2 linked regions of the Sphingobium yanoikuyae genome follow. The protein of the gene in region 2 interacts with the protein of the main gene of each other region in a pairwise test. Links are inferred from orthologs where the notes say so. Each region holds a gene or a part of one and is shown on either strand. Other genes may lie near its edges.

What was found.
Region 1: the proteins of rlmN (region 2) and ftsZ interact in binary tests that used the Escherichia coli proteins (3 or more experiments, as listed by UniProt). The link is inferred for Sphingobium yanoikuyae from one-to-one orthologs.

The regions. Positions count from the first base shown.
Region 1 is NZ_CP139979.1:2,955,721-2,964,866, forward strand. Bases 2,358-5,214 are described here. They hold ftsZ (cell division protein FtsZ), read right to left. Parts: upstream 4,591-5,214; coding sequence 3,124-4,590; downstream 2,358-3,123. Other genes in these bases: U0025_RS13635 (tetratricopeptide repeat protein), read right to left, coding at 2,358-2,996; ftsA (cell division protein FtsA), read right to left, coding at 4,699-5,214. Also shown: U0025_RS13630 (deoxyguanosinetriphosphate triphosphohydrolase), read right to left, coding at 1-1,010; more of U0025_RS13635, read right to left, coding at 1,020-2,357; more of ftsA, read right to left, coding at 5,215-5,982; U0025_RS13650 (cell division protein FtsQ/DivIB), read right to left, coding at 5,986-6,948; U0025_RS13655 (D-alanine--D-alanine ligase), read right to left, coding at 6,941-7,897; U0025_RS13660 (DUF4262 domain-containing protein), read right to left, coding at 7,894-8,385; murB (UDP-N-acetylmuramate dehydrogenase), read right to left, coding at 8,382-9,146. UniProt on the Escherichia coli protein: Essential cell division protein that forms a contractile ring structure (Z ring) at the future cell division site. The regulation of the ring assembly controls the timing and the location of cell division.
Region 2 is NZ_CP139979.1:4,833,548-4,845,929, forward strand. Bases 3,748-6,718 are described here. They hold rlmN (23S rRNA (adenine(2503)-C(2))-methyltransferase RlmN), read right to left. Parts: upstream 5,878-6,718; coding sequence 4,618-5,877; downstream 3,748-4,617. Other genes in these bases: U0025_RS22525 (outer membrane protein), read left to right, coding at 3,748-4,059; U0025_RS22530 (hypothetical protein), read right to left, coding at 4,112-4,534; U0025_RS22540 (hypothetical protein), read right to left, coding at 5,926-6,429; dnaN (DNA polymerase III subunit beta), read left to right, coding at 6,601-6,718. Outside these bases: U0025_RS22505 (SAM-dependent methyltransferase), read right to left, coding at 1-907; U0025_RS22510 (molybdopterin-binding protein), read right to left, coding at 940-1,686; U0025_RS22515 (cytochrome b/b6 domain-containing protein), read right to left, coding at 1,683-2,372; U0025_RS22520 (outer membrane protein), read left to right, coding at 2,663-3,223; more of U0025_RS22525, read left to right, coding at 3,550-3,747; more of dnaN, read left to right, coding at 6,719-7,713; U0025_RS22550 (EAL domain-containing protein), read left to right, coding at 7,804-10,401; U0025_RS22555 (TonB-dependent receptor), read right to left, coding at 10,445-12,382.

The sequences.
Region 1 (9,146 bases), 1.9 Mb from region 2 along the record:
GGGTCGGCCAGATAGGCGCGGAACAGGTCCATCACGATCACCCGCGCCCGGTCGGCGGCGGCCAGCTGGTCGGGGTGATGATAGAGGGTCGCATACATGAAGCGCTTCAGTTCGCGTTCCTGCGCCGCCAGTTCGGGCGAGAAGGCAACCAGCGTGCGGCCCAGCGCGCGGACATCGGCGACCGTTTCCACCCCGGCGGCCGCGATATTGGCGCGGGTGGTGGTGAGCAGGTCATTGGCCATCACGCCAATCTGTTCGCGCACCAGTTCGCGCAGCAGCCGGTCCTGCGGCACGTCGGGATAGCGGGTAGTCACCCGATCCCAGCAATGGCGCACCAGCGGCACCGTCAAAAGCTGTTCCAGGCTCAGCAGCCCGGCGCGCAGGCCATCGTCAATGTCGTGATTGTCATAGGCGATATCGTCCGACAGCGCCGCCAGTTGCGCCTCCAGCGAGGCATGGCTGGTGAGATCAAGCGGGAACAGCGCGTCCAGCTCCCGCATCGCCCAGCCCGGCTTCGTCACCGGGCCATTATGCTTGGCCAGCCCCTCCAGCATTTCCCAGCTCAAATTGAGGCCGCGAAAGCGCGGATAGGGCGAATCCAGCAGCATCAGCGTGCGCAGCGTGTGCGCATTATGATCGAAGCCGCCATGATCCTCCAGCGCCGCTTCCAGCGCATCTTCGCCGGCATGGCCGAAGGGCGGATGGCCGATATCATGGGCCAGGCACAGGGCCTCGGTCAGATCCTCGTTGAGGGCGAGCGTGCGGGCGATGGCGCGGCCGATCTGCGCCACCTCCAGGCTGTGGGTCATGCGCACGCGATAATGATCGCCGTCGGGCGACACGAACACCTGCGTCTTGTGCCGCAGCCGACGGAAGGAGATCGAATGGATGATACGGTCGCGGTCGCGCTGGAACATATCGCGCGGGCCGCGCATCTCGCCGCCCGGTTCGGCATGGAGCCGTCCCCGGCTCTGGTCGGGCTGAGAGGCGTAGGATGCGAGCATCGTCATGCGAACCCCTTATTTGCTGCCCAGCTTTTCGACCACCTCGCCCGCGTCGCTCTGCCAGGCGAAGGCATCGGCGCCGGCCTTCTTGAGGTCCGCCTCGACCGCCCTGGCGCGGGTGAAGCTGGCAAAGGGACCGATCAGCAGGCGCGAGGTCTGGCCCCAGCTTGCGCTCCAGCCATCCTGCGGCGCGACCGCGTCATATTTGCCCTGCAAGCGCTTGAAGGTGAAGGCCAGTGCGCTCTTCTGCCCGGTGCCGATCTGCACCCAGTTGCGCGCGGGATTGGCGGCCAGCCGCTTCTTTTCCTCGGCTTCCTTCTTCGCCTTGGCATCGGCTTCCGCCTTGGCCTTGGCGGCGGCCGCCTTCTTCGCCTTGTCGGCTTCGGCCTGACGCGCGGCGCGGCGGGCGGCCTGCAGCTTCTCGACTTCGGCCAGGTCGACCGCGACCACGTTCGAGCGGCGCTCGCTGTCGGGCACGTCGATGGCGTGGATGATGTCGGCCAGGCTCCGGGTCTCCTCCGGCGACGGCTGCGACACGGCACTGTCGGCCGGCGGCGTGAATTCGGTGGCGACCGGCGCCGATGGCGTCTCCGCGGGCGGCGTGCCCTGCGGCGCGGGCGGGGTCACGCTCGACGCCTGGGCAAGCGCGCTCGAATTGAGCTGCGAGGCGGCGCTTGGCTGGCCGGTGGTCGGCGCCGGCGCGGTGGAGCGCGGCGCGCCGCCGTCCAGCGCGTCGAGACCCGGCGCCGGCGGCCCCTGCACATCGGCGGAGGCGCTGCGGACCGGGGCGGGAGTTGGTGCCGGGGCTGGGGTTGGCGCCGTCGTCTGACCGGGCACCGGCTGTACCATCTCGGCACGGGCGCTCTGGCTCGGCGTCGGCTGGACGACCGGCTGGCGGCCGCGCGTGTCGGCGGGCAGCGGCTGGACGGTTGCGGGCGCGGGCGTCGGCGTAGGGGCAGTGGGCTGCGTGGCCTGTGCGGCAAGCTGCGTCCGGCCCTGTGTCGGCGCGGGCTGGCTGGCGGCAGGCTGGCTGGCAGTAGGCTGGCGGGCGCGGGACTGGCTAGAGGGGGGCGTGCCGAGCGGCGCGCGGGCCAGCGACGTACCGCGCTGCCGGCCACTGCCGTTGCGGGTCGTGCGGCGATCCCCCTGGGCCGGCGCGGTCGAGGCGACGGCGGCAGGTGCGGCGTCGCGCGACGCCAGTTGGATGCCCGGCGCCGGCGGGGTCGGCACGATCGGCGTGATGCTGGTCGCGACCACCTGCGGGAAATGGCCGAAATGGACCGCAGCCGCCTTCTGCGCCGCCGTCAGATAGGGCATTTTCTGCATATAGGGGGTGATGGCGCTCGCCAGCTGGGCGGGCATGGTCTGGTCGACCACCTTCTTGGCCTCGGCCTGGCGGTTGTTCATCGCCAGGATGAAGGCATTATAGCGCCACGCCGCCCGGTCACTCTTGTAGAGCAGCGGCTGCAACACCTTGTCGGCGGCATCCACCTGTCCCGAAATACCGAGCGAGGCGGCATAGCGGCGCACCAGTTCGGCCTCGTCCGGGGTGCGTTGCAGGGCGGCATGATAATCGCGCTGCGCCCCGGCCTGGTCGCCGGTCATGTCGCGCGCAAGGCCACGGTCGCCCTGGATGGTCGCTTCGGGATAGCCGGCACGGGTCGCTTGGTCGAACAGACGCAGCGCTTCGGCCGGGTTCTGCATCTTCAGCATGACCCGGCCCAGGCCCGCCTTGGTGCGTCCATTATTGGGCTGGATCGCATCGGCGCGGGCAAAGAAACCGGCGGCCGCGCGGGCATCGTCCAGCTCCAGCGCGGCTTCGCCCGCCCCCACCAACGCGTTGAAATCCCGCGGATTGGTAGCCAGCTTCGCCAGATTATTGTTGAGGTCCGCGGCGCCCGAGGGCCGGACCAGATCGGCCTGGTCGGTTTGCGCCTGCGCAGCCGTCGCAAGAAGCAGGCTGCCGAGAATCCATAGATGAGATCGTGTCACATGGCCCCCTTAGCGGATCGCGGAAGCAATGGGAAATGACCTGCACAAAAAAGCGCGCCGGGTCGCCCGAAGCGACCGACGGCGCGCCTTTGGCAGGCCGGTGCGGGCCTGTGCCCGCACGCTGGCCTTACTGGTTGTTCTGGCGGTTGAGGAAGCGCGGGATATCCAGACCCTGCGTGCCTTCTTCGGTGCCCGGTGCCTTTTCGCTGCCACGGGTAAGGCCCGCCATACGCTCGAACAGCGTGCCACCGGTCGCGACGCGCGGCGCCGGCTGGGCGGGCTTGGGCGCGGCTTCCGGTGCGGTCGGTTCGGCCGCTTCGGCGCCGAGCAGCAGTTCGTCCTGCGAGGGATCCTCGTCGGAGAAGACGGCGGCGGGACGCGCAGGTGCGAAGGCCGGCGGCGCCTTTTCGGCGGCAGGCGCAGCGATCGGCGCGGGCGCCGGGGCTTCGGGCACGTCCAGTTCCAGCGCTTCGGGCTCAGGCGCGGCAACCGGGGCCGGCACAGCAGCGACCGGCGCGGCCGGGGCGGGTGCGGCCACCGGTGCCGGGCGCGGCGCCTGCGGCACGGCGACGGCCGGACGGCTGGCGAAGCTGAACGGCTGGGTCAGAGGTGCGGCCTGGCTGCCGACTTCATTGTCGATGCCGGTCGCGACGACCGACACGCGGATCTTGCCGTTCAGATTGTCGTTGAAGGCGCTGCCCCAGATGATGTTCGCATCGGGATCGACCAGTTCGCGGATATGGTTGGCCGCTTCGTCGACTTCCATCAGGCGCATGTCGTCGCCGCCGACGATCGACACGATCACGCCCTTGGCGCCGCGCATCGACACGCCGTCGAGCAGCGGGTTGGCGATCGCCTTTTCCGCGGCTTGGAGCGCACGGCCGTCGCCTTCCGCTTCGCCGGTGCCCATCATCGCCTTGCCCATTTCGCCCATCACCGAACGGACGTCGGCAAAGTCGAGGTTGATGAGGCCCGGCATGATCATCAGGTCGGTGATCGAGCGCACGCCCTGCTGCAGCACCTCGTCCGCCATCTGGAACGCTTCCTTGAAGGTCGTGTTCGGGTTGGCGATCAGGAACAGATTCTGGTTCGGGATGACGATCAGCGTGTCGACATGCTTCTGCAGCTCGTCGATGCCGCTTTCCGCCGACTTCATGCGGCGATTGCCCTCGAAGGTGAAGGGCTTGGTCACGACGCCGACGGTCAGGATGCCCTTTTCACGCGCAGCCTTGGCAATGACCGGGGCCGCGCCGGTGCCGGTGCCGCCGCCCATGCCGGCGGTGATGAAGCACATATGGGCGCCTTCCAGCGCCTGTTCGACGGTGATGATGGTTTCTTCCGCAGCCGCGCGACCGATTTCGGGACGCGAACCGGCGCCCAGACCCTCGGTGATCTGCGGGCCAAGCTGGATGCGCCGTTCGGCCGGCGAGGCGTTCAGCGCCTGCGCGTCGGTATTGGCGACGATGAAGTCGACGCCCTCTACGCTGGCCGCGATCATGTTCGCGATGGCGTTACCGCCTGCACCGCCAACGCCTATCACCGCAATGCGTGGCTTCAATTCGTCCACATGCGGCGGGCTGATCTCGATGCTCATATACTTTGCTCCCTCAGCTTCCTCGTCAGGAAGTGACAACCGTCATCAATTGTTAACACCAGAAAATAGAGTATTTCACCTGCTATTTTCGTTTTCGTTCAAATTCGCTCAGTAATTCGTCCGCATCGCCCGCATCATGCGCTGCCACCATTGCGGGGCGCCCAGACGATGCACGGTTTGCGGCGCAGGCGCCATCGCCCTAAGATCAACCGGGTTTGAAGCGCCGTAAAGCGCCAATCCGGCCAAAGTAGCGAAGGCCGGGCCACTATGCGCTTCGGGCATGGCTGACAAGCCACGCGGGCGACCGACCCGCACCGCACGCCCCAGCGCACCTTGCGCATAGTCGGCAATGCCCTTCATCTCCGCGCCACCACCGGTCAGCACGACCTGGCGCCCGGTGCTGTTGAAGCCCATGCCGGCCAGCGCCGCATTCACTTCCGCCATGATCTGGTTCAGTCGTTCGCAGATGACGCCGACCAGCGCCGCGCGCGTGATCTTGCCGCCTTCCGCATTGGGGCCGGCGCTCTGCCCCGGAATGGCGACATCGCCATGGGGCGTCGCTATCTCGATCATCTCGCGGAAGTCGCGGCGGTTCTGCATCGCCGAACCATAGAAGCATTTGATCCGCTCCGCCTGGCTGCGGCGAATGCCGAAGGCCGAAGCGATATCATCGGTAATGTCGGACGCGCCCATCGGGATCGAATGCAGCCCCACCAGCATGCCGCCGGCATAGAGCGAGACATTGGTGACCCCTGCCCCCATCTCGACCAGCGCCACGCCCAGGTCGCGTTCCTCTTCGGACAGGCAGGCAAGCCCGGTCGCGATCGGCGAAGCGACGATCGAATTGACGTTCAGATAGGCGCCACGGACGCACAGGTCGAGATTGGCGAGCGGCGCGCCATCCGCCAGCACGACATGGATGTCGACGCCCAGCAGATCGGCATGCATGCCCAGCGGCTTCTTCACCGGCACCTTGCCATTGATGGTGAAGCAGGTCGGCTGGGCGTGCAGGATGATGCGGCCATCGGGGTCGATGCCCTGCTGGCCGGTGGTCAGCAGATCATCGATGTCCGGCTGCTCGACGCGATAGCCGCCCATGTCGCGCTCGACCGTGACGACGTCGCTGACCAGGCTGCCGCCCGAGAAGCTGACCCAGACATCCTCGATATTGGTGCCGGCGACACGCTCGGCCTGTTCCACCGTCTCGCGCACGGCCAGTTCGGTGCGCTCCATGTCGGCGATGAAGCCGCGGCGCACGCCCCGGCTCTCGCGCTGGCCGGTGCCCAGGATCGCCAGCTCACCCGTATCGGTGCGCCCCGCGATCAGCGCGGACACCTTCCACGATCCGATATCGATCGCGGTGATGAGCTTTTCGACCTTGGGCTGTGCCATGACTTAGCCTTCCTCGCCCGCAGCAGGCGCACTTGCGGTCTTTTCCGCCTTGGCGTCCGCCGCTGCCGGCTTATCGCTGGTCTGGCCCTGCGGCAGACGCAGCACGAAACGATCGGGATCACGCATGTCGAACTTGACGATGCCCCGGCCGAGCAGCCGGTTGACGCCATCCATGCGCGCGAAATTCACCAGCGCTGCCGCCGATGTCTGTTCGCCCTCAGGCAGCGACAGCGTCTCCCCCGACTGAAAGCGCAGATCCCAGCGACGGTTCCCGACCCAGGTCGCGCCAGCCAGCATCGGCTTGAGCGCAGGCGCGCTTTCCATCAGCTTGTTGAGGCCGGCGGTCTGGAGATTGGCGTTGGGGCCGACCACCAGCGGCAGGTCGGGCATCGCCCCGGCCGACACCGATTGCAGCACCACGCCCGCCACATCGATCAGATGCAGTTGCCCGTCATGCTGCCACACCGCGACCGGATCACGCTCAACGATATCGACGACCAGCGTGTCGGGCAGGCGGCGGGAAATGCGCGCATCCTTGACCCAGCCGAGCTTCAGCATTTCCTGCCGCACCTTGGGCAGGTCGAGCGAGAGCATCGAGCGATCGACCTGGCCGAGCGCGATATTATAGACCGGCATCTCGTCCATGCGCTCGACACCGCGCACCTCGACCTTCTCCACCTCGAAACCGGCGCGCGCGGCCAGGCTTGCCGCCTGCTGGCGCGCCATGTCGGGCAGCCCCGCATAGATGGCGATGGCGATCGCTATGCCACCGAAGATCGCGAAGATGGCCCAGGTCGCCAGCTTCTGGAGCGTATCCTCGCTGATCGGCAGCAGTTCGAGCAGCCGATCGAACGAGGACTGGCGCTTGAGCTGGCGGCCACGGCCCGATCCGGCCTTGGCGCGCACCTTGCCCCGCGCCGTGCTCAGCCGCGCCGTGCCGCCGCGCCGGATCCGTGCCTCAGCCATTGCCAGCCCCCATGTTCGGCCCCCTCGTCAATGCTTCCTCGCAGATCCGCTCGACCAGCTCGGCATATTCGATACCCAGCTTTTTCGCCTGTTCCGGCACCAGGCTCAAGGGAGTCATGCCTGGCTGGGTATTGACCTCCAGCAGGTAAAGCCCCTCGACGCCCTGGCTGTCGTCCCAGCGGAAGTCGGAGCGCGACGCGCCCTTGCAGCCGAGCAGCTGGTGCGCCTTGAGCGCGATCGCCTTGCATGCTTCGGTAATGTCGTCCGGTATCTCTGCCGGGCAGACATGTTCGGTCATGCCGTCGGTATATTTGGCGTCGAAATCATAGAAGCCGCTCTTGGGGCGCAGCTCGGTGACGAGCAGCGCCTCATCGCCCAGCACGGCGGTGGTCAGCTCGCGCCCGCGAATATAGGGTTCGGCCAAAAGCTCGGGAAATTCCTGCCAGGGGCCGACGCTGTCACGGGCGATGGGATTGCCATAATTGCCCTCGGCCGTGACGATCGCCACGCCGACCGAGCTGCCCTCATTGACGGGCTTCAGAACATAGGGGCGCGGCAGCGGATCGCCGGCATAGAGGCTCTCGCTCGCCACGATATGTCCGCCGGGCATGGGGATGCCGTGCGGCAGCAGCGCCTGCTTGGTCAGTTGCTTGTCGATCGCGATGACCGAGGTGGCAAGACCGCTATGGGTGTAGGTGAGGCCCATCAGGTCCATCATGCCCTGCACCGTGCCATCCTCGCCCGGCACGCCATGCAGCGCGTTGAACACCACGTCCGCCTTGGTTTCGGCCAGGCGCGCGGCGACGTCGCGATCCATGTCGATCCGCGTGACCCGATGCCCGCGCGATTCCAGCGCCTTGGCCACGCCCTCGCCGCTCGACAGCGACACCGGCCGCTCCGCCGACCAGCCGCCCATCAATACGGCGACATGAAGCGGTTTAAGAGTCAATGAAATTTCCCCGAATAGAGTAAAGGCTGATCTTCAAGGAGTTCGACGGGTGCCGCCTCATCCCAGGGCCATCGCCCTTCATAGGTCCAAACCAGTTGATAGACGGCATCAAGCGGCTGCCCGGTGCGGAAATTGTGATACCAGAGCGCGGAATTCAGATAATCGGGGATCAAATGCTGGCGATCCACCGCGCGAGCCATGCAGGTCACATCATAACCGTCAAGCAAACCTTCAATCAGTTGGCCATCGGCCAGCTGCAAGCCTGCTTTGCACTGCCGATAGGTTTCGTTGACAGCAAATGCCCCCATTTGCGCCGGCAAACCGAGAATGATTACCTCGGGCTGGCCAACGCTTTCCCAAAACCCAACGGAATAGACGAACGACTTCGCATCATCCTCGGAATCAAAAACCGACACCACATGGCATCCATGATCGCGAACATTCGCAAGGATGCGGGTCTCGTAGTCGTTCAGAGGCCGATCGCTCACTTCGCCAACCCCACACGCTGGATTTCCCATTCCAGTTCGACGCCGCTCTTTTCCTTGACGCGGCGGCGGACTTCCTCGCCCAGCGCTTCGATGTCGGCGCTGGTAGCATCGCCGGTGTTGAGCAGGAAGTTGGTGTGCTTCTCGCTCACCTGCGCGCCGCCCAGCGCGAGGCCGCGACAGCCCGCTTCATCGACCAGTGCCCAGGCCTTGTGCCCGTCCGGATTCTTGAAGGTCGATCCGCCGGTCTTGCTGCGCAGCGGCTGGCTTTCCTCGCGCGCGGTGGCGATGCGGTCCATTTCCGCCTGGATCGCGGCCGGATCGCCGGGTTCGCCCCGGAAGGTGGCCGACACGACAACCGCGCCGTCGACCATGTTGGAATGGCGATAGCTGTAATGGAGGTCACTGGCGAGCAAGGTCACCTGCTCGCCCGAGCGCAGCACCACCTCGCATTCGACCAATATGTCCGCGGTCTCGCGGCCATAGGCGCCGCCGTTCATCCGCACGAAGCCGCCGACCGTGCCGGGGATGGAGCGGAGAAATTCGAGACCCGCAATCCCCGCGTCCCGCGCGGTCGAGGAGACGAGGATGCCCGACGCACCACCGCCGCAGACCAGCGTCGTGGCATCCAGCGCCTCCACCCTGGCGAAGGGCTTGCCCAGGCGCACGACCACGCCCGGCACGCCGCCATCGCGAACGATCAGGTTGGAGCCGAGGCCGAGCGCCATCACCGGCATCGCCGGATCGAGCATGGCGAGGAAATC
Region 2 (12,382 bases):
TATATTTGGTGGTGAAGGTATCGGTGATGCCGGGGCCATCGACCCGGCCGATGGTGTGGATCAGCATCACGCCGTCGGGTGTCAGCAGGTCGCGGCACTTGTTGTAGAAGACGCGATAGTCGGCGGTGCCGACATGTTCGAACATGCCGACCGACACGATCCGGTCGAACGGCCCTTCAATGTCGCGATAGTCGATCAGCTCGAACCGCACATGGTCGGCCACGCCGGCGTCGATCGCCCGCTGGCGCGCGACCTTCAACTGCTCTTCCGACAGGGTGATGCCGGTGACGTCGACACCGAAATGCTTGTGCAGATACAGCGCCATGCCGCCCCAGCCGCAGCCAATGTCCAGCACCTTCATGCCCGGCTTCAGGTAGAGCTTGGCGGCGATATGCGCCTTCTTGTCTTCCTGCGCCTGTTCCAGGCTGATCCCCGCCTCATTCTCCGCATCGGGGAAATAGGCGCAGCTATATTGCCGGTCACGGTCGAGGAAGAGGGCGTAGAGCGCGCCCGACAGGTCATAATGATGGGCGACATTGGCCTTGGACCGGCTGCGATGATTGGCCTTCCACAGCTTGCGGCGCACCGTCTTCAGCGCGCGCTGCACCGGCCCCTTGGCGTCGATCGACTTGCCATTTTCCCAGGCGTTGTTCTGGCGGATCATGGACACGAACTCCATGATGCCGCCGCCTTCGATCGCCACCCGGCCATCGATATAGGCCTCGGCCATGCCCAGGCGCGGATCCTTGACGATGTCGAGGGGCACGCGCTTGTCGAGGAAGCGCAGCGCCAGCGGGGGCAGGTCGGGATCGGGCGAACCGACGGTAACGCTACGGCCATCGGCATAGAAAACGGTCAACTGACCCTTGGTGACAAGACGTCTCAGAACGCGGTCGAAAATCTTCATGGAGCAGGCTGGTCCTTCTCGTTACGCGGCCGTCAAATACCTGCATACCAATCATAATTGGCGCGGTCTTCCCAAAAACCGCCCTTGCCCCGACCGATGGACAATAGGCTCTCGACCGCCTCGATCCGCATCAGATATTTGGCCTGTTTATAACCCAGTTGCCGCTCCACCCGCAGCCGCAGCGGCGCGCCATTGGCGACGCTGAGCGGCCGGTCGTTGAGCGCGAAGGCCAGGATGGTCTGGGGATGGAAGGCATCGATCAGGTCGATGCTCTCATAATAAGCGGTGCCGCCGCCCATGTCGTCGGCGCAGTGGAACACGATATAGCGCGCGCGATCGCGCAGCCCCGCGCCGTCGAGCAGCAGCTTCAACGGCACGCCGCGCCACTTGCCGATCGCGCTCCACCCCTCGACACAGTCATGGCGGGTGATCTGCTCGCGATGGGGCAGGGCGTGCAATTGCGACAGCGAAAGCGACAGGGGGCGGGCGACCAGTCCGTCGACGCGCAGCCGCCAGTCGGCAAAGCCGCTGCGCCACAGCGCCTTGTAGGCCGGGGTGTTGGGGTTGGCGGTGCCGTTCGCGCGGAATAAAGGCGAAATCTGCTCCGGTCGGAATTCCTGCGCCAGTGCGTCGCGCGCCATGATTGTGCGCTGCGCCCATTGATGAAAATTGTCGGCGGAAAAGAGGATGTCGCGGGCCAGCGGCTGGCGCGCGATCCGGTCGCATCCCGCCAGCGTCGCGGTCGCGCCCAGCAGTAGGGTGCGGCGGGTCAGGATCATGGCCGGTCCTTAGGGAGGCGATATCGGCCGGTGATCATCGATCCTATCTCGTTCACGGGGCCGGCCAGCAGCACCATCAGCATATGGACCAGGAAGAAGGCGACCAGCGCGAAAGCGGCCAGGAAATGGATCGATCGCGCCGACTGGCGTCCGCCGAACAGGTCGACCAGCCAGGGCCAGGCGGCGTTCATGCCGGGCGACATGGTAAGGCCGGTCAGGATCAGCAGCGGCAGGGCGATGAAGATGACCGCGATATAGCTCGCCTTCTGCAGCACATTGTAGCGCAGCGCCGCGGCGCCGGTGGGGAAGCGCAGCCGGGCATGGTCCCTTATGTCCTGCCAGACATGGCGCGGCGCCAGTTCGCCCCGGCGAAAGGCCAGGTCGCGGGCGATATGGCCGCCGGCCAGACTCCAGATCATGTAGAAAAGCAGCGCGAAGGCGAAGATCGGCGCGGCGGTCAGGTGCCAATGGCGGGACAGCGCCAGATTATAGAGGGCGGGCAGGGTGATCCAGCCGGGGAACCGGTCCAGCTCCAGCCAGGCATGGTCGAAATTGGCGCCATAGTGCCCCCAATAGAGGCGGGGATGGGCGTTGAAGATGCCAAGGCCAGAGGTGAAGAGGATATAGAGCAGCAGCGCATTCAGCCAGTGCCACAGCCGGGTCATCAGGCGGTGGCGGCGGACCATGTCCCCTGGGGCGTAAGGCGGCTCCATGGCCATGACCCTATTGTCTTTTGTCGAAATATCCAGCCGCATCGCGGTCGTTCGCATGTCCAGGCCTGTCGTTGGTCGAATGGCCATGGTGCGCGCCGTGCGATTGCGATCAACGGCTGGCCCTGCAAGGGACTGATGAAGTCGACTTCAAAGAATTTTCGTACAGAAATTTGAATTGATAAAATTCCTCCACGAAACGGGAGTATAAACAAGGTCGCCTGTCACGATTTTCGGCGCTTCGACGCAGATATTGGATGGGTAATATGAAGAGTATCACGTTTTTTATCGCTTCGGCTGTGCTATGTTTTGTTTCGGCGCCTGCCTTTGCGCAGGATTATGCCCCTTTCACGGGTGCCCATGCCGAAATCATCACCGGCTATGATGTGGTCGATGCCAAGGGCGTCAAATCGGCCGACGGTCTGCTCTATGGCCTCAATGCCGGTTATGATTTTGCCCGGGGCGGCCTGATCCTCGGCATCGAGGGCGAAATTTCCGATTCCACCACCCGCCTGCATGTCGCCGGCGGCAAGAGCGAAACCCATCGCGATCTTTATGTCGGCGGGCGGATCGGCGTGCCGCTCGGCAGCAAGGCGCTCGCCTATGTGAAGGCGGGCTACAGCAATGCCCGGATGGAATATGAAGCCAGTGACGGCGAAGGCGGCCTGATCCGCGGCGGCGACAATGGCGACGGGCTGCGGCTGGGCGCGGGTCTGGAATATCGGATCGCCGAAAAGCTCTTCCTCAAGGGCGAATATCGCTATTCCGATTATGAGGCAGGCGTGTCGCGCCACCAGTTGGTGACGGGCATCGGCCTGCGCTTCTGATCGCCCGGAAACCGGGGCTTTCGCGAAGGGGGCGGCGGTCGGGCCGTCCCCTTTTTGCGGCCGGTCGTGCTGCAGGCGCGTTGTCACACTTTTGCAACACAAGCCCTGAAATTGATTGAAATAAAGGCCTTGCCCCTTTGCAAGTGAGTTTGGCGATCCTAGATGGCCACTGCGCTCTCATGATGCAGAGGGGGCAGTTCCTTTCCGAAGTGTCGGAGAAGAATAAGCAGGAGGAAGTGTGACTCTATTTCATATTTTCCTAGCATTAAACCTGAACGCTAGATGAACAATTAAGTCGTAGCGTCATAATAAATATCGAGGACTTTATGAAGACTGTGATTTTCGCAGCGATTGCTGCTGCCGCCGCTGTTTCGGCCCCCGCTTTCGCTCAGGATGCTGCGCCGTTCACCGGTCCGCGCGCTGGCGTCACCATGGGCTTTGACAAGGCGCAGGGCGAAGACGGTTTCAGCTACGGCGTGACCGCCGGCTACGACCTCGCCGTTGCCAACCGCGTGACCTTCGGTCCGGAAGTGTCGTTCGGTGACTCGACCGTCGACGGCCAGGGCTTCGACGCCAGCCGCGACCTCGCCGCTTCGGTCCGTCTCGGCTATGTCGTGACCCCGCAGATCCTGGCGTTCGGCAAGGTCGGCTACGCTTCGAGCCGCATCGAAGCCGCTGGCGCCCACACCTCGCTGGAAGGCGTGCGTTACGGCGGTGGCCTGGAATATTCGGTGACCCCGAACACCTACATCTCGGCCGAATATCAGCGCACCGAGTATGAAGATAATTTCGGTGGCCGTGACGCTGGCGTCGTCGGCATCGGCTTCCGTTTCTGATCCCTCTCGATCGGAATATGGGGAAGGGCGGTCCGTTCGGGCCGCCCTTTTTTTATGTCGGCAGCGGCGTCCGATCGGGCGCGAGCCAGGCCCGGCGCGCGGCCGGGCTCATCAGCGTCTCGCGCGTCCAGTAGGCGAAGGGCCAGTCCTTGTCGCCCAGCGGCGACGCCATCAGCGCGGCATAGGCTGCGGCCGGCGTCACATCGGCGGGCAGGCCGGCCAGCAACTGCCGGGCCATGTGCAGCGAGGCCTGGGTAATGGTCTCATGATAGCCGCTCGTGTCGCTGTTCACCCCGCCGACGCTTTCATTGTAGCGGCGGATCATGCCGGGCATGTCAATTTCGGCGTCAATATCGGGCCGGCGCAGGATCAGCCACAGCGCGGTCGCGAAATGGGCGCCGTGGGTCCAGTGCGCCTTGGGCAAAGTGCAGGCGCAAAAGCCGCGTCCCAGCATATCGATCTCGTCGTCGGTCATCCTCATTCCCCCAAAAGAAAAGCCCCGCCGATATGGGCGGGGCTTGTCGTCGCGCGGCATGCGCGCAGCCAGTCGTCCCCGGATTATCCGAGTGCGGCTTGCTTCTCTTCGGCCAGGCGCTTGAGTTCCGCCTTGCTCTTCTTCTCGCTCGCCGACTTTAGCTGGCCACAGGCGGCCATGATGTCGCGGCCGCGCGGCGTGCGCACCGGCGCGGAGATGCCGCCCTCGAACACGATCGTGCTGAACGCGCGGATTCGTTCGGGACTCGAACATTCATAGTCGGTGCCCGGCCAGGGGTTGAACGGGATCAGGTTGACCTTGGCCGGCAGCTTGTACTTGCGGATCAGGCGGACCAGTTCATGCGCGTCGGCATCGCTGTCATTCTTGTCCTTGATCATCACATATTCGAACGTGATGCGCCGGGCATTGTTCGCCTTGGGATAATCGGCACAGGCCTGGAGCAGTTCCTCGATGCCATATTTGCGGTTGAGCGGCACCAGCTCGTCGCGCACTTCCTTGGTCACGGCATGGAGCGAGACCGCCAGGTTCACGCCAATCTCTTCCGCCGCGCGCGCCATCATCGGCACGACGCCGCTGGTCGACAGGGTGATGCGCCGCTTCGACAGGGCCAGGCCATCGCCGTCCATCACCAGCTTGAGCGCGTCGCGGACATGATCGAAATTATAGAGCGGTTCGCCCATGCCCATCATCACGATGTTGGTGAGCATGCGGCCGTCCGCCGTATATTGCGAATCCTCGTCCGTCTCGTCGTCATTGGCGCTGGCCATGCTGCCCTTGGGCCATTCGCCCAGCGCATCGCGCGCCAGCATGACCTGGCCGACAATCTCGCCCGGCGTCAGGTTGCGGACCAGTCGCATCGTGCCGGTGTGGCAGAAGCTGCAATTGAGCGTGCAGCCGACCTGGCTCGACACGCACAGGGTGCCGCGGTCCGCATCGGGGATGAAGACCATCTCATAATCCTGGCCATCGTCCGAACGGAGCAGCCATTTGCGGGTGCCGTCGTTCGACACCTGCGCTTCCACCACCTGCGGCCGGCCGACGATGAAGCGTTCCGCCATCCACAGCCGCATCGGCTTGGCCAGGTCGGTCATCTTCTCGAAATCGGTCTCGCCGCGATGATAGAGCCAATGGAACAGCTGCTTGGAACGCAGCTTGGCGGCCTTCTGGTCGAGCCCGGCTTCTTCCAGCACGCCCTTCATCTGGGCGCGGGTCAGGCCCAGCATGTCGACGCGCCCGTCCTCACGGGGCGTCACCGCGCGGGGCACGGGCACAGGGTCGATAAGGCCGGGAATCGGCATGATGGGATTGGCGGCGGAATGCATGGCCGCGCACATAGTCGATTTTGCCGGATTTTTAAAGTGGCGTTGCAATCAGCGTAAACGGGCGCAGCCCAGCGCTGCCGCGTCGATCGCCGTGGCAGCGCCGCGCAGCGCATAGCTGTCGGCAAAGGCGCCGCCCTTGGCCGATGTCGATTGGACGCTCATGCTGCTGGCGGAGCGCATCGCAGCGATGATCGCGGCATCGTCCTGCGGATTGGCGGCCCACGCGTCGGCTTGGCCCGCAACCAGCGCGAAACGGCGGTCGCCGACGCTGAGCGAGACCCGCGCATTGGCGGCGCGGGGCCGGCTGAGGCGGAAATGGATCTGGCCCCGGACATGCTGGCGCGGCCAGGTGCCGACGGCGGCAAAACCCTTGGGCGCATCGCCCGCGCGGCGCGGCACCGGCATGGCGATGGCGTAGCAGCGCGGGCCGTTCTGGCCGGCGCCGGGATCGCGAAACGCGCCCCAGCTTTCGAAAATGCCGAGCGAATCGCGCGCCATGGCCGGACTGGCGAGGATGACGAGCGGGATCAGCAGGGCGGGCAGGCGGCGCATGGTCCGGGCAAAGCGCAAGCCATCGCCATTTGCAAGCCCGGCTTCGTTTCGAAAGCGCGTCGAGGTGCTTGCCGCCGCCGACATAGCGGTTATGAAGGACCATCCATCATTGCCGCCGGGATTCGACCGAATCCTCGCCATCGACGCAAAAAGAACGGACAGAACAGGGACATGAAGGCCACCATCGAACGCGCAACGCTCCTCAAGAGCCTCAGCCACGTCCAGTCGGTGGTCGAGCGGCGCAACACGATTCCGATCCTGTCCAACGTGCTGATCGAGGCATCGGCGGATGGCGCGATCAAGCTGATGGCGACCGATCTCGACCTGCAGGTCGTGGAAAGCGTGTCGGCCCAGGTCGAACAGGCCGGCGCCACCACCATTTCCGCCCACACGCTGTTCGACATCGCCCGCAAGCTGCCCGAAGGCAGCCAGGTGTCGCTGCAGGCGGCCGACGGCAAGATGCTGATCCAGGCCGGACGCGCCCGCTTCAACCTGTCGACCCTGCCGCGCGACGACTTCCCGGTCATTGCCGAGGGCGACCTGCCGACCAGCTTCGAACTGCCGGCCGAAACGCTCAAGCAGATCATCGACAAGACGCGCTTCGCCATCTCGACCGAAGAGACGCGCTATTATCTGAACGGCATCTATTTCCACGTCTCGGACGAAGGATCGCCGGTGCTCAAGGCCGCCGCGACCGACGGCCATCGTCTGGCCCGCGTCACCGTGCCGCGTCCCGACGGCGCCGACGGCATGCCGGGCATCATCATCCCCCGCAAGTGCATCGCCGAACTGCGCAAGCTGCTCGACGAGGTCGAGGGTTCGGTGCAGGTCAGCCTGTCGGCCAGCAAGATCCGCTTTGGCCTGGGCAGCGCGATCCTGACCAGCAAGCTGATCGACGGCACCTTCCCCGATTATAGCCGCGTCATTCCGACCGCGAACGACAAGCTGCTCAAGATCGACCCGCGTAGCTTCGAGGAAGGCGTGGACCGCGTTGCGACCATCGCCACCGAAAAGACCCGCGCGGTCAAGATGAGCCTCGACAAGGACAAGATCACCCTGTCGGTCACCAGCCCGGAAAATGGCACGGCGGCCGAAGAAGTGCCCGGCGCGTTCCAGGGCGAAGGCTTCGATATCGGCTTCAACGCCCGTTATCTGCTCGACATCCTTGGCCAGATCGACACCGACATCGTCGAACTGCACCTGGCCGATGCGGCCGCACCGACGCTGATCCGCGAAAATGATCGCAGCCCGGCGCTCTATGTGCTGATGCCGATGCGCGTCTGACGGGTCTTGCCGGGAGATCGCTGAATATCAGGGAATCTCCCGGACCCGGCGGGTAATCGCTTCTCAAGCTTTGTCGATTAGACGATCGGCATGGCTATTGTCCGCAAAACAGATACTGATGCGCCGGCCAGGACCGCGAGCCTGCTGGTTTCGCTGGGTCTGGCCGAAAGCGGCACGGAAGTCGCCGCCAACTGGCTGTCGCGCAGCTTCACCCATGTCGCCGCCCTGTGGCCACTGATGCTGCTGGCCAAGCTGTGCGTTGCGGCGCTGCTCGGCATGCTTTCCTTCACCCGGCCGGAACATGGCGCCCTGCTGTGCGGCGTAGTGCTGATCGACGGCCTGCTGATGCTGGTGCCGCGCTGGGCGCTGTTCCGCAATCTGCGACCCCATGTCCAGAACTGGCTGATGCTGCCCGCGCTCTTCTGTTCGGGACTGATCTTCAGCCTGTGGCTGGCGCAGGGCAATGGCGTGGCGATGCCGTCCGCAGTGCCGGAAATGGCGATCGCGCTGCTGGCGGTCTGCATCGTCGGCGACCGGCGCCTGCTTGGGCTCAGCTATTTCATGGGGGCGCTGCTGGTGGCCGGCATCGCCCATGCGGGCATGGTGCATCTGGGGCTGCTGGCCAGTTGCCTGGCGGTGATGGCGATCGCCACCCTGCGGCAGGCGGCGGCGGATCGCGAACGCGCGATCGAACAGCATCGGCAGGATCTCAAGGCGCAGCGCTCCGACCGGCTGCTGGAGGAATATGAACAGTCCGGCCGCGGCTGGTTCTGGGAAACCGATCGTCACGGCCACATCACCTATATCTCCGCCACCCTGGCCGAACCGCTGGGCGTGGAAGCGGGCAGCCTGATCGGCCGGTCGCTGACCGACATCATCCAGCAGGGTGACCGGCAACAGGGCGATGGCGAGCGGACGCTCGGCTTCCACCTCTCGGCCCGGACCGGCTTTGCCGACATTGCGGTGCGGGCTGCGATCGCCCGCGAGGAACGCTGGTGGTCGATCTCGGGCGAACCGGTGTTCAACGAATATGGCCAGTTCCACGGTTTCCGCGGATCGGGCACCGACCTGACCGAAATGCGGCGCAGCCAGGCGGAAGTAACGCGCCTGGCCCAATATGATTCGCTGACCGGCCTCGCCAACCGCGTGCAGATGCTGCAGGCGCTGGAACAGGCGGTGCTGGGTTCCCGCGGCAAGCAGGGCGAATGCGCGCTGATGATGCTCGACCTCGACCGGTTCAAGAGCGTCAACGACACGCTCGGCCATCCGGCCGGCGACGCGCTGCTGCGTCAGGTCAGCCAGCGGCTCCAGCGCGTGGTCGGCAATCAGGGGCTGGTCGGGCGCCAGGGCGGCGACGAGTTCAAGGTGCTGGTGCATGGCCGCCATGACCGCAACCGGCTCGGCCTGCTGGCTCAGGCGATCATCAGCGCCCTGTCGCAGCCTTATTCGATCGAGGGCACGGGCGTGGTGATCGGCGTGTCGATCGGCATTTCCTTCTGCCCCGAAGATGGCGTCACCGCCGATGCCCTGATCCGCAATGCCGACCTTGCCCTCTACAAGGCGAAGGGCGACGGACGCGGCGTCTATCGCTTCTATTCGGCCGACATGCATGCCGATGCGGAGGATCGCCGCCAGCTCGAACAGGATCTGCGCCATGCGCTGACGGCGGACGGCCTGCACCTCGTCTATCAGCCGATCGTCAGTTCGACGACCGAGCGCATCACCGGCTATGAGGCGCTGCTGCGCTGGGATCATCCGGTGCGCGGCGCCATCTCGCCCGCCTTGTTCGTCCCCATTGCGGAGGATAGCGGCCTGATCGCGCCGATCGGCGAATGGGTGATGCGCACCGCCTGTCGCGACGCGGCGCAGTGGGACGCGGGCATCCGCGTTGCGGTCAATGTCTCGGCGATGCAGTTCGCCAATCCCGGTTTCCCGACCACCGTGATGCAGGCCCTGGCGAGCGCGCAACTGGCGCCCGAACGGCTGGAGCTGGAAATCACCGAAAGCGTGTTCCTGAACGACAATGACGGCACCGACGCCATGTTCACCCGGCTCAAGGGGCTGGGCGTGCGGCTGGCGCTCGACGATTTCGGCACCGGCTATTCGTCGCTCGGCTATCTGAAGAAGGCGCCGTTCGACAAGATCAAGATCGACCAGAGCTTCGTGCGCGGTGCCGCGATCCGGGGCAGCCGCAACAGCGCGATCATCAAGGCGATCGTCAGCCTGGCCGAGGCGCTGGGCATGGACACCACGGCGGAAGGGGCCGAGACCCGCGACGAGCTGGACCTGATCCGGCAACTGGGATGCAGTCATATCCAGGGCTATATCTATGGCCGGCCGATGCCCGCCGCCCAGGTGCTGGAAGGACAGCGCGCCAATGGCGTCTCCGCCCGGTCGGAAGGTTTCCAGTCGAGCCGGCCGGAGCGCAAGGCGATGCTGCGCACGGTCGCCGTCCATCATGACGGCCATGTCTATAATGGCCGCATCCGCAACATCTCCGCCACCGGGGCGATGATCGAGGGGCTGTGGAATGTGCCGGAAGGTACGCAGTTTGCGATCGACCTGTCGGAGGGGCAGAGCGTCGACGCGACCACCCGCTGGTCACGCGAGGACCGCATGGGGGTGGAATTTGCCGCCCCGATCGATCTGGCCCTGCTTCGCCCGCAGGCGCGCGCACTGGCCGGATAGCGATACAGGCGACCGGCCGGACATCGCCCGGCCGGCCGACCTTTCAGAAGAACAGCTTGCGGAAGCTGACCGACACGGTCCGGCCGAGCGGGTCGAGATAGCCCGGCTGATAGCGGACCGGGGTTGCTCCGGTCGCGTCGGTGACGTCGCGGCGGGTGTTGAAGATATTGTCGATGCCGATCGACACGCGCGCGCCGCGCAGGAAGGGATGGGCCTTCACCAGGCTGGGCATCTGGCCGAAATTGGCGAACAGCCGCAGATTGGCGGTCGCCAGGCTGGCAAAGTCCAGCCGCGAACTGCCGCCTAAGGCGCCATCGACATGGGTGCCGCTTTCCCAGTCGACGCCCAGCCGGCCGCCAATGCCATTGTTCACATAGCCGACCCGCGCCTTCAGTTCGTGGCGGGGCTGCCCGCCCGACGAGCCGACCGCATCGCCGTCGAGCAGGTTGAGTTCGGGCACGCCCGGCGCGATCAGGATGCTCTCGGTCAGGTGCCAGGTATGATAGAGGCTGAAGGTCAGCCGCCCGCCGGCCTGGCCGGCGCCGGGGCCACGGAAACCGCCCGGACCGCCAAAGCCGCCGCCCGGACCACCCGGACCGCCGGGCCCGCGCGGACCATCGCCACCGCCCTGCGCATTGTCGCCGCCCTGCGCATTGTCGCCGCCACCTTGGCCGCCATTCTGGCCACCGGGGCCATCATTGCCGCGCTGGTTGTTGTCGCCGTCGCCGCGGGGCGCGCCGTCATTGCCCTCGCCGCGCGGTGGACCACCCTCGCGATTGCCCTCCGCGCCGTCGCGCGGGCCACGATTGCCGAAGGCGGCGCGCATGTCCTGCAATTCCTTGGGCCGATCCTCGGGCTTGGCGCCAGCCGCGCGCCACGCCTCGATCACCTTCTGGATGTGCGACTTCAATGAGATGGACAGGTCGAAGCCCCAGCGCAGCTGCTCGCTTTGCGAGCGCAGATAGTTGATCGGCCGCCCGTCGATGCTCAGCAACTGACCATCCTCGTCGCGCATGAAACGCTGCGGGAAGGCATTCTCGATCGCCGGCGTCGGCGTCGGGAAGGCGGAAATGGGGTTGCTGGTCCGGCTGTTGAGATAGGTTGCCGTCAGCGTCAGGTTCGGTTTCTCGAACGGCTTGATCCGGGCGTTGATGCGGAACTGGTCGCGCGTGCTGGATCGCAGGTCCGGGTTGCCGCCGGAAAATTGCGTGACGAACACGGTCTGGCCGGTGGCATAGTCGAACACCGACACGTTGGGCGTCGAAATCACCGGATCGTTGATCTGCGTGCCGGTCGGCGCCGACTTGTCCTGATTGGCCGACACCAGCAACTGCACCGCCGGCACCGGCCGCCAGCGCAGGCCATAGCCCAGCGTCGACAGCGTGCCGAAATCCGACAGATGCTGCGCCCCGGCGTTCATGTTGACGCCGACATCGCCGATCGCGCCCAGGAACCCCTTTGACCGGCTGGTCAGCGGTATGTCGAAACTGACCTGTCCGCTCGTAATCTCGCGATTATAGTCGAGGCCGCGTTCCACGCCTGACCGCACCGAATTGCTTTCAAAGCCATTGGCCGATCCACCGACCCGCACCGACGTCATGACATTGCCGGCCGGCAGGGTCAGCAGCGATCCGCTGACCAGCAGGTCGCCGCCGATCGCGCGCGATTGCGACCGGGCGCGGTCGGTCAGGCGCGATTGCAGCAGGTCGGCGGTGAAGGCGCCATAGGGATTGACGCTGGCCGATCCGGCATCGAGCGCGGCCTGGATGCCGCCCGTGTCGACGCCGCGATCGGTGCGGGTGCGGGTGTCGGAAATGTCGCCATTGCCGGTGAAGGACCATTGCCAGGTGCCGCCCAGCCGACCGTTCAGCGTGACGCCGATGTGCCCGGTGGTGCCGCGGATCTTCTGCCCCAGCGCGCCGGCCTGCTCCAGATAGCGATAGAGGCGGACATCGTCGCCAAAGGCGGAGAAGGGATTGCC